Linked DNA regions of Pontimicrobium sp. SW4. The protein of the gene in region 2 interacts with the protein of the main gene of each other region in a pairwise test. Links are inferred from orthologs where the notes say so. Each region holds a gene or a part of one and is shown on either strand. Other genes may lie near its edges.

The links.
Region 1: the proteins of ftsA (region 2) and ABGB03_RS11825 interact in binary tests that used the Escherichia coli proteins (3 or more experiments, as listed by UniProt). The link is inferred for Pontimicrobium sp. SW4 from one-to-one orthologs.

The regions. Positions count from the first base shown.
Region 1 is NZ_CP157199.1:2,539,318-2,547,399, forward strand. Bases 2,632-5,395 are described here. They hold ABGB03_RS11825 (rod shape-determining protein), read left to right. Parts: upstream 2,632-3,381; coding sequence 3,382-4,410; downstream 4,411-5,395. Other genes in these bases: purH (bifunctional phosphoribosylaminoimidazolecarboxamide formyltransferase/IMP cyclohydrolase), read left to right, coding at 2,632-3,257; mreC (rod shape-determining protein MreC), read left to right, coding at 4,421-5,242; ABGB03_RS11835 (rod shape-determining protein MreD), read left to right, coding at 5,235-5,395. In the rest of the region: ABGB03_RS11800 (exosortase F system-associated protein), read right to left, coding at 1-115; exosortase family protein XrtF, read right to left, coding at 108-659; ABGB03_RS11810 (GAF domain-containing protein), read left to right, coding at 700-1,158; ABGB03_RS11815 (hypothetical protein), read right to left, coding at 1,155-1,466; more of purH, read left to right, coding at 1,725-2,631; more of ABGB03_RS11835, read left to right, coding at 5,396-5,741; mrdA (penicillin-binding protein 2), read left to right, coding at 5,738-7,681; rod shape-determining protein RodA, read left to right, coding at 7,678-8,082. UniProt on the Escherichia coli protein: Forms membrane-associated dynamic filaments that are essential for cell shape determination. Acts by regulating cell wall synthesis and cell elongation, and thus cell shape.
Region 2 is NZ_CP157199.1:478,977-487,164, forward strand. Bases 1-2,870 are described here. They hold ftsA (cell division protein FtsA), read left to right. Parts: upstream 1-707; coding sequence 708-2,033; downstream 2,034-2,870. Other genes in these bases: ABGB03_RS02230 (hypothetical protein), read left to right, coding at 126-704; ftsZ (cell division protein FtsZ), read left to right, coding at 2,066-2,870. Outside these bases: more of ftsZ, read left to right, coding at 2,871-3,976; ABGB03_RS02245 (GatB/YqeY domain-containing protein), read left to right, coding at 4,114-4,563; ABGB03_RS02255 (hypothetical protein), read right to left, coding at 4,916-6,376; ABGB03_RS02260 (zinc-dependent peptidase), read left to right, coding at 6,585-7,430; ABGB03_RS02265 (CBS domain-containing protein), read left to right, coding at 7,523-7,948; rpe (ribulose-phosphate 3-epimerase), read right to left, coding at 7,959-8,188. UniProt on the Escherichia coli protein: Essential cell division protein that assists in the assembly of the Z ring. May serve as the principal membrane anchor for the Z ring.

The DNA of each region.
Region 1 (8,082 bases), 2.1 Mb from region 2 along the record:
CATTCTCAAAAAATTGCAAGTAAGGGTCGTAAAACAAGTAATCTTCAAAAAATCTTATTAACGCAAGTAAAAACACTAAAACAAGAATTAGTATGTATTTTAACCACTTATGCATTTTGTTTTTTTAACGTAGCAAAACGGTTTACCCAAACCATCCAAAGTAAAAATACTATTCCGTAAATAATTAACGGAAAAATAATGTTGTGCAAAATATCGCGTCGCCAAGGATAATGAAACAAACCTATGGATAGAATAACGATTCGCATTAAATTAACTGCATAGATCAATACACTTCCAGCAAGTAAGTAAATAATTGTTGGCTTTAATCGTCCAGAAAAAGCAATGATAAACGATATAAATAACACAATAACACTTACTGAATTACAACCTTCTATAACTCGTGCCACATATTTGTTATTGATGATTAATTTCATAGATGGTTCATCAGGATGTACTTCAATTGATGCATTATAGCCTAGAGAATCCAAAAGCGATTCGCTTTGCTTTGCCGTAAGGTTTGTAACATAATCTGGGTAATATTTTGAGCCATCAGAATAATCTAAATACAACTTATAAGACATCGATAAAACTGCATACACCAACACAAATGTTAGGATGAATTTTATAACCGACTTATATTTAACGAAAAGTGCTTGCAAATTGATTTGAATTTTAAATACTTTTACAAAAAATTACTACATGGAACTCAAAACTCTTGAACCAAAAATAACCGAAATTGTTTCAAACACAAATGAAACTGTTGAAAATCGGTTGTACAACATCTGTAAGTTGCTAGAAACCAATATTAGCTACTATAATTGGGTTGGTTTTTATTTTAAAAATGGTGACAAGGAAGAGCTAAAACTAGGTCCTTATGTTGGAGAACCAACAGATCATACTATTATTCCATTTGGAAAAGGTATTTGCGGACAAGTGGCTGTGAGTAATGAAAATTTTGTGGTTCCGGATGTAGCAGCACAACACAATTATATAGCTTGTAGCATTACTGTAAAAGCCGAAATTGTAATCCCAATTTTTGTAAATGGTGAAAATATTGGACAAATAGACATAGACTCTAACACACCTGACCCTTTTACTGAAGCAGACGAACGCTTTTTGGAGTTTGTATGTAAAGAGGTTTCTGAAATCTTGGTTTAATTATCAATCATAATTTTCCCAACAATATTTTTTCTATTTTCTTCTCTTATTTGCCAACTATATCCTGATGAAGATTGCTGTATCTTAATGGATTCGCAATCTGGATATACTTCAAATCCTGAAAAACCTTCATTTTTTCCTATAATGGTTAATACTTCTTTTAAAAGTAACGTTCTAGAATTTGGAATAAAACCAGGTAAAATAATTTCTCCAATATAAATAGTATCTGTTTTTGTTTCTACTCTATAAAGAGAAACAACTTTGTATATATAGTTATTCTTTTGAATTTGAATTGTATCAAATTTCAAAGAATCATCACATCTTAAATTCCTGTATTTCGGCTTATTTATTTGAGTGAAAGCAGAAAATGAAATCAAGAAAATAAAGCTGAATAAAAGTATTTTCCTCTTACGCATATATTTGTTTTGTTTCTTCTCCCATAGTAAAACTACAAAAATAATTCTAGTCTGTTAACAACTCCTCTTTTTAGTTAAAAAGTCCAATACATTTTCAATAAAAAACGCTTGCAAATTGCTTATTTTTGATGGCTTATTAATACATCTATAATGAGCAACAACAAAATCATAAAATCTGCATTAATTTCCGTTTTTAGTAAAGACGGTTTAGCACCTATTGTTAAAAAATTAAACGAGCAAGGTGTCACCATTTATTCTACTGGAGGCACACAAAAATTTATTAACGATTTAGGTATCAATGTTGTTCCAGCTGAAGACATTACCTCCTATCCTTCCATTCTTGGAGGTCGTGTAAAAACCTTGCATCCAAAAATATTTGGTGGTATTTTAAATCGTCAAGACAATGCTCAAGATATTGCAGAATTAGCAGAATTTGATATTCCACAAATTGATTGTGTGATTGTGGATTTATATCCATTTGAAAAAACAGTTGCTTCAGGAGCTAGTAACCAAGATATTATTGAAAAAATTGATATTGGTGGTATTTCGTTAATTCGTGCTGCAGCCAAAAATTATAACGACGTTATTTGTGTCTCTTCAGTAGATGATTATCAAGAATTTTTGGAGTTGATTTCAGAAAACAATGGCTCTACTACTGAAGCTGATAGAAAACGTTTCGCAGCAAAATCGTTTAATGTATCGTCGCATTATGATTCTGCCATTTTCAATTACTTCAACAAAAACCATGAGATTGCTACGTTAAAGATTAGTGAAACCAAAGGTCAAGTGTTGCGCTATGGTGAAAATCCACATCAAAGAGGTTTTTTCTTTGGAGATTTTGAAGCGATGTTCGACAAACTTCACGGCAAAGAATTAAGCTATAACAACCTTTTAGATGTTGATGCTGCAGTGAATTTAATGAACGAATTCAAAGGTGAAGCTCCAACATTTGCTATACTAAAACACAATAACGCTTGTGGTTTAGCACAAAGAAATACCATTCATCAAGCGTATGTTGACGCCTTAGCAGGAGATCCTGTTTCTGCTTTTGGAGGCATTTTAATTAGTAACTCAGAAATTGATGTTGCTACTGCAAACGAAATCCACCAATTGTTTTGTGAAGTTGTGATTGCTCCTTCTTTTTCTGATGAGGCTTTAGACATTCTTAAAGGCAAAAAGAATAGAATTATTTTAGTTCAAAAAGATGTTCAGTTACCAAAAACCACAGTGAGAACCTGTTTAAATGGGGTACTAGTTCAATTTAGAGATAATATTACCGATTCTCGTGAAATGCTTACTACAGCGACAAATAGCTCACCTTCAGAAGCAGAACTTGAAGATTTATTATTTGCCTCAAAATTATGTAAACATACCAAGTCAAATACTATCGTTCTTGCAAAAAACAAGCAACTTTGTGCTAGTGGAACAGGACAAACAAGTCGTGTAGATGCTTTAAATCAAGCCATTCATAAAGCACAATCGTTTAAGTTTGATTTAAAAGGTGCTGTCATGGCAAGTGACGCCTTTTTTCCTTTTCCAGACTGTGTAGAAATAGCTAATAATGCAGGAATTACAGCTGTAATTCAACCTGGAGGCTCTATAAAAGATCAATTGAGTATTGATTATTGTAATGAAAACAATATGGCAATGGTAATGACTGGGACTAGACATTTTAAGCACTAAATTTCAGCAGAAAATAAAGTCTGTTTTTTAGAAGTCTGTTTTCCTAATAATAACGTATATTTTATTACATTTACAGTTAATCAGAATTTAATATTAACAACCCTCAGATAATTTAAGATAGCCCATGGGATTTTTTGATTTCTTAACCGAAGAAATTGCAATAGATTTAGGAACAGCAAACACACTTATAATTCACAACGATAAAGTAGTTGTAGACAGTCCATCGATAGTCGCAAGAGACCGTATTTCAGGAAAAATAATCGCAGTTGGTAAAGAAGCCAACTTAATGCAAGGAAAAACACACGAAAATATTAAAACAATTCGCCCTTTAAAAGATGGTGTAATTGCAGATTTTGATGCTTCCGAGCAAATGATAAGCATGTTTATTAAAAACATTCCTGCTTTAAAAAAGAAATTATTTGCTCCTGCATTGCGAATGGTGGTTTGTATTCCTTCAGGAATTACCGAAGTTGAAATGCGAGCTGTAAAAGAATCGTGCGAACGTGTAAACGGTAAAGAAGTGTATTTGATACATGAACCTATGGCAGCAGCTATTGGTATTGGGGTAGATATTATGCAACCTAAAGGAAATATGATTGTAGATATAGGTGGTGGAACTACTGAAATTGCAGTTATTGCCTTAGGTGGTATTGTTTGTGACAAATCGGTTAAAGTCGCTGGTGATGTATTTACAAACGACATCATTTATTACATGCGCACACAACACAACTTGTATGTTGGAGATAGAACAGCTGAAAAAATTAAAATACAAATTGGTGCAGCTACAGAAGATTTAGAGTTACCACCTGAAGAAATGAGTGTTCAAGGACGTGATTTACTAACTGGAAAACCTAAACAGGTTCAAATATCATATCGTGAAATTGCTAAAGCTTTAGACAAGTCTATTTTACGTGTAGAAGATTCAGTTATGGAAACGCTATCGCAAACACCTCCAGAATTAGCAGCCGATATTTATAATACAGGAATTTATTTAGCTGGTGGAGGATCGATGCTTCGAGGTTTAGACAAACGATTATCTCAGAAAACAGATTTACCTGTTTATATTGCTGAAGATCCTTTAAGAGCAGTTGTAAGAGGAACTGGAATTGTACTAAAAAATCTTCCTAAGTTTAAAAGCGTATTGATTAAATAGAGCATAACTCATGCAACAAATTATAAATTTTATAATAAGAAACAAAACCTTTCTTTTGTTTTTGTTGCTGTTTAGTATATCGCTACTTTCTACTTTTCAATCACATTCGTATCATAAAAGTAAGTTTATAAATTCGGCCAATTTTTTAACTGGAGGAATTTATGAGTCGGCAAATAACATTGGAGGTTACTTCGGTTTAAAAAAAGAAAATCAAATACTCCTTGAAGAAAATAATAGACTTAAATCTATATTATTTAACTCTAAAACTGGAGAATTTAAAGATACATATGCAGATTCTTCAACTTTAAAAGTTATTTATAAATCTACAGTTGCTCAAGTTTACAAAAACAGTTATTCGCTAACGAATAATTATTTAACTATCAATAAAGGAGAAAAAGATAGCATTAAAGATGAATTTGGGGTCATTACATCAAAAGGTATTGTTGGTATAATAGACAAAACTTCTCCAAATTATAGTAGAGTTAGATCTATACTAAATTCTAATATTGGTATTAATGCGCAATTAAAAAAGACAAATCATTTTGGCATATTAAGTTGGAATGGTAAATCGCCCTATATTGTACAGCTTACCGATTTGCCAAAACAAGCACCTGTTATTGTTGGAGACACCATTATTACTGGAGGACTTTCAACTATTTTTCCAAAAGGAATTCCAATAGGTACTGTTGCTTCTTTTAAAACTGATGAAACCGAAAATTATTTTGAAATCGACGTCACCTTATTTAATGACATGACCAATATTGGACATGTGTATATTATTGAAAATTTAGATGCTGCCGAAATATCGAATTTAAACAACCTAGATGAATAATACCATAACCAAAAATATTGCGCGCTTTATAGCTTTAGTTTTGGTACAAGTATTAGTACTTAACCATATTAATTTTTTAGAATATATAAATCCGTATTTATATATTCTATTCATCATCTTATTCCCTATTAAAAATAACAGAATGCTGTTTATTTTTTTAGCATTTTTAATTGGTTTAACTGTTGATTTATTTACAGACTCAGGAGGTATTCATGCAGCAGCTAGTGTTACAATAGCCTATATACGTCCAGTAGTTTTAAAGTTTTCTTTTGGTGCTGTTTATGAACATCAAACCATAAAGTTTAGCAATACAGATCTTGTACAACGATTAACGTATTTTTTAATCATTATTCTTATACATCATCTATTTTTATTCGGTTTAGAAATTTTTAATGCTTCAAAAATAATTTTAATCTTAAAAAAAACGTTATTCTCTAGTATCTTTACTTTAATACTTTGCTTATTAATAACCATTTTATTCAGTAGAAAAACTAAATGAGAAAGCTATTACTCTTTTCTATAATTGTTTTAGTGGGAATCACTTTTATTGCGCGACTCTTTTATCTTCAAGTGTATACAGGTAAAGCGTACAACATTTATGAAGATAATGCTATTAGAAAAGTGTTTTACTACCCAAAAAGAGGATATGTTTATGACCGAAAAGGGGAACTCTTGGTTGCCAACCAACCTTCGTATGACGTTATGGTTATTCCTAGAGAAGTTGAATCTTTAGATACTTTAGAATTTTGTTCCTTACTAAAAATAAGTAAAGAAGATTTTATTAAAAAATATGACAGAGCACTAAATTACTCCCCAAGACTACCATCTCCTTTTGTACCTCAATTATCTAAAAAAGATTATGCAGTTCTCCAAGAAAAAATGTGGAAATACAAAGGATTCTACATTCAAAAACGTTCATTAAGAGATTATCAAACTACTATTGGAGCAAATGTATTAGGATTTATTGCTGAAGCACATCAAGGCGAAATTGATGCAGATGGCTTTTACCAAATGGGTGACCTAATTGGAAAACAAGGCATAGAAAAATCTTATGAAAATGAATTAAGAGGAGTAAAAGGTGTTAAGTTCATTCAAAAAAACAGATTTAATAGAGATATAGGTCCTTTTGATAATGGAAAACAAGATACAATACCAACACCTGGAAAAGATATAACAGTATCAATTGATGCTCAACTACAAGCTTATGGCGAACTACTCATGCAAAACAAAGTTGGTGGAATTGTTGCTATTGAACCAAGTAGCGGAGAGATTTTAAGCTTAGTATCTGCGCCTTCATACAATCCAAACTTATTGGTTGGCAGAGAGCGTTCTAAAAATTATACGAAGCTTCATAACGACTCCATTCATTTGCCTTTAATTGACAAAGGCTTGCTACGAATGCACGAACCAGGTTCTCCATTTAAAGCATTAGTTGCTCTAGCTGCTTTGCAAGAAGGTGTTGTTGACGAAAATTTTAAAGTTAGATGTACAGGTGCCTATAATTATGGTGGCAGACGACCAATGGGTTGTCATTGTGGAACAGGCACTAGAAATCTATTTAATGGTATTTCGGAGTCTTGTAATTCATATTTTGCAACATTATATAGAAAAACTATCGATAAATATGATGATGCATCTCATGCTATGGATGTTTGGAGTAGTCACATTAAAAGCTTTGGGTTAGGAAATTTTTTAGGATATGATCTTACTATTGGAAAGCCAGGAAATATTCCAGATGGTGCTTATTATGATAAAAAATATCCTGATTTTCGTTGGCGAGCAACTACTAATATTTCTAATTCCATTGGACAAGGAGAGGTGCTTGTAACACCAATACAATTGGCCAACATGATGGCAGCTATTGCCAATAGAGGTTACTATTATACGCCACATATTATAAAATCTATTGAAGGACAAACTATTGATACTGCTTATACTACAAAACGTCAAACATCAATTGATAAACGACATTTCGAACCAGTAATTCAAGGGTTGTTTGATGTTTATAATAAATCTGGAGGAACCGCTAATTTTTTACAAGTTCCTGGTATTGAAATTTGTGGTAAAACTGGTACAGCCGAAAATTTTACTATTATAGATAGCGTTAAAACACAATTGACAGACCATTCTATATTTGTAGCGTTTGCACCAAAAGAAAACCCAAAAATTGCCATTGCGGTTTTAGTTGAAAACGGATACTTTGGCGCTCGTTTTGCTGGAAGAATTGCTAGTTTAATGATTGAAAAATATATTAAAGGTGATATTACACGAACTGATCTCGAGAAATGGGTTATGGATTATACTTTAGAACATGAATATGAAAAACCTACCTCTGGAAAACCATTTAGGATAAATGCCAATTCTGGGTTAATGACCGTTGAGCAATATAACCGTTTAAAGAAAATCGAAAACGAGCAAATCCAAACAGACATAGAATGAGTTTAAACAGAACTCGAAATTTAAAATTCGATTGGATAACCATAGTGATTTTCTTATTATTGGTTGGTTTTGGCTGGCTTAATATTGTCTCAGCGTCTTCTTCGGGAGAGATAACTTCTTACTTAGACATAAATCAACGTTATGGAAAACAGTTGATTTTTATTTTATTCACATTTGTATTAATCATTCTAGTTTTAAGTATTGAAGCTAAATTTTATGAACGCTTCTCAAGTATTATATATCTCGTGTCTATGCTGTCCTTAATAGGTCTATTTCTTTTTGGGAAAACAGTAAATGGCGCTATATCTTGGTATGGTATTGGTGGATTTACCTTGCAACCAAGTGAGTTTGCTAAATTCGCTACTTCGTTAGCCGTCGCTAAATATATAAGTGATCTTCAA
Region 2 (8,188 bases):
ACTACATAAAAGGACTAAGTTTAATTGCTTTAGTGAGCTTTGTTTTTGTGTTTTCTTCTTTTAGAAATAATGTAAGAAAAATAACAGAAATTAAAGTGAATTTTTTAGGCGAAAATAATTTATTCATGACAGAAGCATCGGTTAATAAATTGTTAATACTAAATAATGAAAAGCTTCCAAACATGACTAAAGAAATTTTAGATTTGAATGATATAGAAAATGTCCTAAAATCTAATCCAATGATCAAAACCGCAGAAGTGCATCTTACTGTTAATGGCGTGGTTCGAGCTGATATTTTACAGCGAAAACCAATAGCTAGAGTAAGCACAAATGCGTCATATTATATAGATGATGAAGGTGCGTATATGCCTTTATCTGCGTTTCATACAGCGCGTGTGCCTTTAGTAACTGGTCATGTTAAGAAAAACAAATTAAGTAATGTGTACTTAATTGCTAATAAAATTTTTACTGACCAATTTTTAAAAACACATGTTATAGAGATTTATCAAAACGAAGACGAAACATTTGTTTTAAAAACAAGAGTTTTCGATTTTGAAATATGGTTAGGGAATTTGGATAATCTAGATAATAAAATAAGCAATTTAAAAGCATTTTATCAAAAAGCGAAAAAAGATGACATGCTAAGTAAGTATAGTAAAGTGAATTTACAGTTTGATAATCAAGTTGTATGCACTAAAAAATAAATTATGGAGAGTAATAATATTTCAGTTGGACTAGATATCGGAACCACAAAAATTGTGGCGATGATAGGACGTAAAAATGAATACGGAAAGGCAGAAATTCTTGGTATTGGAAAATCTAAGAGTCTGGGTGTTCATAGAGGTGTAGTGAATAATATTACGCAAACCATACAATCAATTCAACAAGCTGTTCAAGAAGCTGAAGCTGCTTCAGGTGTAAAAATTGAAGAAGTAACTGTCGGTATTGCTGGGCAACATATAAGAAGTCTTCAGCATAGCGATTATATAACAAGATCAAACTCCGAAGTAGTTATTGATGAGGATGATATAGATAGACTCATCAATCAAGTGCACAAATTGGTAATGTTACCTGGAGAAGAAATTATTCATGTATTACCACAAGAATATAAAGTTGATGGTCAAGCTGAGGTGAAGGAGCCTATTGGCATGTACGGAGGGAGACTTGAAGCTAATTTCCATGTAGTGGTTGGTCAAGTATCTTCCATTAGAAATATTGGGAGATGTGTTAAGAGTGCAGGATTAGAGCTTGAAGGGATTACTTTAGAGCCTCTAGCTTCTGCGAATGCAGTTTTAAGTGAAGATGAAAAAGATGCTGGTGTAGCGCTTATAGACATAGGTGGAGGAACAACCGATTTGGCCATTTTTAGAGATGGTATCATTCGTCATACTGCTGTAATTCCTTTCGGAGGAAATGTTATAACGGAAGATATTAAGGAAGGATGTTCAATTATTGAGAAACAAGCCGAATTACTTAAAATAAAATTTGGTTCTGCGTGGCCTGGAGAAAATAAAGATAACGAGATTGTGTCTATTCCAGGATTAAGAGGAAGAGAACCAAAAGAAATTACCTTAAAGAATCTATCAAAGATTATTCATGCTAGAGTCGTAGAAATAATTGAGCAAGTGTATGTTGAAATTAAAAACTACGGTCATGAAGAACAAAAAAAGAAATTAATAGCTGGAATTGTTTTAACAGGTGGAGGAAGCCAATTAAAACATTTAAAGCAACTAGTAGAGTACATTACAGGAATGGATACAAGAATAGGGTATCCTAATGAGCATTTAGCAGGCGATAGTGATGATGATGTAACGAGCCCATTATTTGCTACAGCTGTAGGACTAGTAATGGACGGATTAAAGCGCCAAGAAAAAAGAAGAATAGAAAGTGTTGTGCAAGCTACCCTTGAAGCAAACGAAACACTACAAGATAACGAAGAAGAACAAGCCATTGAACAACCTAGAAAAGAACGAAAATCTTTTCTAGATAAATTAACCGAACGCGTTAAAGATTTTTTAGATAACGCTGAGTAAACAAAATATACAGAACCAGTAAAACTAATTTTATGAGTAGCAACAAAGACATTGGTAATATTACATTCGATTTACCTAAAAATCAATCCAACGTCATTAAAGTAATTGGTGTTGGGGGTGGAGGTAGCAATGCTATCAATCACATGTTCCAACAAGGTATTAAAGGAGTGGATTTTGTAATCTGTAACACAGATGCGCAAGCACTTCACAATAGTGGTGTCCCAAATAAAATTCAATTAGGTGTAAGCCTTACCGAAGGGTTAGGCGCAGGAGCAAATCCAGAAATTGGTGAGCAAGCAGCTGTAGAAAGCCTTGAAGATATTAAGCGTATGTTAGATACCAATACCAAAATGGTATTTATCACTGCTGGAATGGGAGGAGGAACAGGTACTGGTGCTGCTCCAATCATTGCAAAAATGGCAAAAGAGTTAGACATTTTAACTGTTGGTATTGTAACGATGCCTTTTCAGTTTGAAGGAAAAATTCGTAATGCTCAAGCTCAAAAAGGAATTGAAACCCTTCGAAGTCATGTAGATTCTTTAGTTGTTATTAATAACAATAAATTAAGAGAAGTATATGGTAATTTAGGTTTTAAAGCTGGTTTCTCTAAAGCAGATGAAGTACTTTCAACAGCATCTAGAGGTATTGCTGAAGTAATCACACATCATTATACTCAAAATATTGATTTGCGTGATGCGAAAACAGTCTTAAGTAATAGTGGAACTGCTATTATGGGGTCTTCAAACGCTTCGGGTTCTAATCGTGCTCAAGAAGCAATAATGAAAGCTCTTGACTCTCCATTATTAAATGATAATAAAATTACAGGAGCCAAAAATGTATTGTTGCTTATCGTTTCTGGGTCACAGGAAATTACTATTGATGAAATAGGTGAAATTAATGATCATATTCAAGCCGAAGCTGGTTATGGTGCGAATATTATTATGGGAGTGGGAGAAGACGAGGCTTTGGGTGAAGCTATTTCTGTGACTATTATTGCTACTGGTTTTAATGTTGAACAACAGAATGAAATTTCTAATACAGAAACAAAAAAAGTAGTTCATTCTTTAGAAGAAGATCAAAATATGGAACAGGATTTATCTACAGATAAGGAGCCTGCTATCATAACACCTGATATTATTTTAGAAAAAGAAGCTACTGAAGAAAAAGTGATTCATACATTGATTGAAGAGGAGGAAGAAGAAGAGCACCCAAATATGAATTTGATTCCTACGACTGAAATTATTAGAAATATTAATGTTGTGTATGATGAGGTTCTTGCAAATGTTGATGATACAGAATTTATTATAAATGAAATTACTATCGAGGAAACTATTGAAGAAGAGTCAGTTCAAGAAGAACAAATCATGCTAACCTTTGATTTGCCACTATCAACCCAAAAGGAAGAAGAAGAAACAATTAGTCAAAAAATAACTTTTGAGTTAGATGATGAGATAAAAGATATGTCAGTAAATGATTATATAGAACTAATTCCAGTTACTGAAGCAAACAAAGATGGCGAAACCAAATATGCACTTGACGATTATATTGTCTTAGAGTCTGCAATTAATGAAAAAGAAGAAAAGCAAGAAGTAGCTTTAGAAGTTGAAGAAGAAGATATAGTTTTTGAGAAAAAAGTTATTCAAGAGGAGGTGGAAGAAGGTTTAGGAGATGATTTAGACCCTATAAATAGTCCAATATCCCAGCTTCTAAAAGAAAGAGCTAATGAGCGTCGTCAAAAAATGAAAGAGTTTAATTATAAGTTCAATAATGCAAAAATTGATGATATAGAAAAAGAACCAGCATATAAAAGACAAGGAGTTAATTTAGACGATGCACAGCATTCTTCTGAAACTAGTGCCTCAAGAATGTCTATTGGTTTAGATGATAATGACGATGTTCAGTTGAGAAGTAATAATTCTTTTTTACACGATAATGTAGATTAATTAATAGCAGAGTTTTAGTACTTATCTAATCAAAACCCTAAAAATTTTCCTCGAATTTTTAGGGTTTCCTTTTATTTATCTCTTAAAGATACTAAAGCATACTTTTTAGTATCTTCGCAGCATAAAAAAATTATTCTATGAGTTTACAAGATGGAATCATGACTGCGATGAAAGTAGCTATGAAAGCAAAAGACCAAACAGCACTAACAGCTTTAAGAGCAGTGAAATCGGCTATTTTAATGGCTCAGACTGAAAGTGGAGCCGCAAGTGAACTTACTGAAGAGCAAGAACTAAAATTACTTCAAAAGCAAGTAAAACAGCGTAAAGATAGTGCTGCAATATTTTTAGAGCAAGGGCGTGAAGATTTGGCTGCACCAGAGTTAGCTGAAGCAGAAATAATTTCACAATTCCTTCCAGAAGCCATGAGCGATGAAGAGGTTGAAAGAATTGTAATAAAAGCTATAGAAGATCTTGGAGCTAACGGAATGAAAGATATGGGAAAAGTAATGGGAGTTGTAAGTAAGCAAGTAGCTGGTCAAGCCGATGGTAAAACTATCTCTAAAATAGTTAAGTCTAAATTAATATAACGATATTGGCTGCGTAGCTCAATTGGATAGAGCACTGGATTTCGGCTCCAGCGGTTGTAGGTTCGACTCCTGTCGCAGTCACATGCATTAAAATAAATAAACCAAGCGTAAATCAACGTTTGGTTTTATTTTTTGTAAGCTTAATAAGTGATGGTTTTATGAAGAATCTAAGTGTCATTTTAACCGACATCCTGTTTATATAATACTATGTGTTATTTTGGAACCTAACAAAGAGGAAAGTTAGAATAGTTCCTAAATTTATATAATTATCCTAACATAAATTAATAATTCAAAAACTCTTCTAAACATTGTTTAGAAGAGTTTTTGAATTATATGAAATATATTTTATTACTTATCTCCAACCACCAGTTGAATAATCTTCTCCAGCAATACCTTCAGTTCCTCCTAAAGTATAATACTCAGCTGGGATAGCTTCCAAAGCTCTTCCAGGCACAGGGAAATGTAATAAAGTACCAGCTTGTAAAAGATCTTCTTTTCTCATTTCACAGAACCCAATATAAGGCGCTGTGTATGCAAACTCAACCATTCTTTCATAGTGAATAGCATCTTTTACTGCATCTAAATTTTCAGCAACAGGAGCTAAACCTCCTCTAGTAACTCTTGTACCTGCATTAATAACCGCAGCAGCTCCCGGAACGTCTCCTAAGTGAGCCATAGCTTCTGCCATGTACATATCATTCTCAGATTTTGAATATTCAACTACGTTCATAGTCCAATACGTGATATAGTCATCATATCTACTATAGCGATAGCTACTGTAGTGATATTGACCTCTTTCAGGACGGAAGTTATTAGAAGATAAGTAACCATAATCAGTTGCTAAACGCGCATCATCAGATGTAGATTCAGCTTGGAATGTTACACCATCTTCCCAATAAGCAGGAGTAGAAGGATCCATCATATTAATAACTCTCATATCAACTCTTGCCCAACCCGGGTATACTAAATATGTTTTAGGAACATTATCCCACCAAGTAATATTATCCATATAGATTTCAAAATCTTCAGTAATACCATCTTGAGTATAATCTAAAACTCTATCCCAATCTATAGTAGCTTTTTGGGCACTATTTCTAACATTACTAACTAGCCAACGAGCACCAAGACTGTTCATGTATTTAACAGCATTTACACCAGCACCACCAGGGATGATAGCTTCATCAAAAGTAATTCCATTAACAGAAGCAATAGATATCGCATCGTCTAACTTTTCTAAAGCAAAGGTCATAGCTGTAGCATAGTCTGAAGCACCTTCAAGACCAGTTCCAGCTACAACACCAGTTTCATCAGATAACCATACTTGATCAAAAACTAAAGCTAATTGCGCAATAGCAGAAGCTTGTCCAAACCTTGCAATTGTCATTATTTTATTTGGATCATCAAACTCAGTACCATTTTCAACGGCTAATGCTAATGTATTTGCATCAGATAGAATTGAATATAGAGAATTAAAATATGAATTTGTTACATTGTTACCGTAAGCAGGTGAATTGTTAAATGCTACTCTAGGCTCACTAGATAAATCTCTCATACCAAAGTTACCCCAAGAGCAACTAGTGATATCTGCCATTGTAGCAAATGCTGCTGCCGGAGAATTTGTACTGTGAGAAGTCATAAACAGGTTTCTTGTTAACCCATCTGCTGTAGCTGATAAAGCAACAGGATCAGATGTTAAAATGTCATCATTTGGATTTTCTAAGTTATCTACATTCAAATCTGTAGAAAAATCATCACATGATACAGTAAAAATAAGTAAGGTGATAATTAAAAATAAGTTAATTGTTTTTTTCATAGCGTTATTTGTTTTTATTTATAGATGAGGTCTTATTGAATAGGTTGCGTACTAAATAATTTATGTTGCCATTATTTTACATGAATAATGTGTATAAAAATTCAATGAAAATTATTAATGTATTTGTAAAATATTATTAGTCAATGCTTTGATGTCTTTTATATAAAATAATGGAACGATTAATTATTTATTTGTTTTATTTTGCAGGATGATGATTAACTATTTAATAATTCAAAATTCACCTACTAATAGTATTATTGCAGTCTTTTTATTGGCTCTTTCTATTATGATTTTTTATTTCGGATTTAGAATGATAGAAATGGTTTATGTAATGCGCAATAAAAAGCCGCTTTACAATCATGTTTATTTTAAATTAAAAAAACTTTCACCATCTCAAAAATCAACATTAAGAAATTTTTCATTTTATAGGAGATTATCTAAAAGAGAGCAAGGTTTTTTTGAGCATAGAGTAGCTTGTTTTATAGAAGATAAAACTTTTATTGGAAGAGACGATTTAATAATAAATGATGAAATTAAAGTTTTAATTTCTTCAACAGCAGTTATGCTTACTTTTGGTTTTAGAGATTTTTATATTGGCTTAATAGATAAGATATTTGTTTATCCAAAACCCTTTTATTCTAAAACGAATGATGATTATCATAAAGGAGAATTTAACCCTAAATTAAAATCTTTAGTATTTTCATGGAAAGATTTTGAATATGGATACAACATAGGTGATGATAATTTAAATTTAGGTATTCATGAATTTGCACATGCTATTCATTTAAATAGTATTAAGGAGCGTGATGTTAGCTCAACAATATTTAAAGATTCATTTAAAGAATTAACAGAACTTTTGTCTAATAGTAAATCCATGAGAGACAGGTTAATTTCTTCTAGATATTTTAGAGAGTATGCTTATACCAATCAATTTGAGTTTGTTGCTGTGTTAATTGAGTATTTTTTTGAGTCTCCAATTGAGTTTAAAAACCAGTTTCCAAAAATATATAGTAAAGTAAAGCAAATGCTAAACTTCGGTTACGCTAAGTATTAAATAATAACTTTTATTTGTTTTAGGTATGACTTTTATCATAATTTAACTGACTGTTCTTGGTTAACTTTAATGTTGAATTTAAAACCTGAGACATGAAAAGAGGAACACCAATTTCGGCAATAATGACTAAAAATGTCATTACATTAAATACATCTGATAATTTAGAAACAGCTGAGCGTTTATTCAAACAAAATCATATTAGACATATTCCAGTTGTTAGTGGAAAAAGCATAAAAGGAATGTTAAGCCTTACAGATTTGCTACGCATCAGTTTTGCTGATGCAGTAGATGAAACAGAAGATTATGTTGATGCTATAGTTTATAATATGTTTACTATAGAACAAGTTATGGCCAAAAACTTAATAAGCGTAACATCAAAAACGACCATTAAGGAAGTTGCGGAAATTTTAGCAAAAAAAGAGTTTCATGCAATACCAGTTGTAGATAATAATAAGTTGGTAGGTATAGTAACAACTACTGATTTAATTAACTATTTGTTGGCACAGTTTGATGAGTAGATTTTCTCTATTAAGAATTTGCTAAAGCTTTTAAGTCTTTAATCGTTTCTATTTGATTAGAACTTTTAAATACATAGCTGCCAGCTACCAAAACATCTGCGCCAGCATCTACAAGTGCTTTAGCATTTTTATTGGTTACTCCTCCATCTATTTCAATTAAAGTTGAAGCGCCTTTTCGTATAATTAATTCTTTTAATTGTTCAACTTTACTGTAAGTGTTTTCAATAAAGCTTTGGCCTC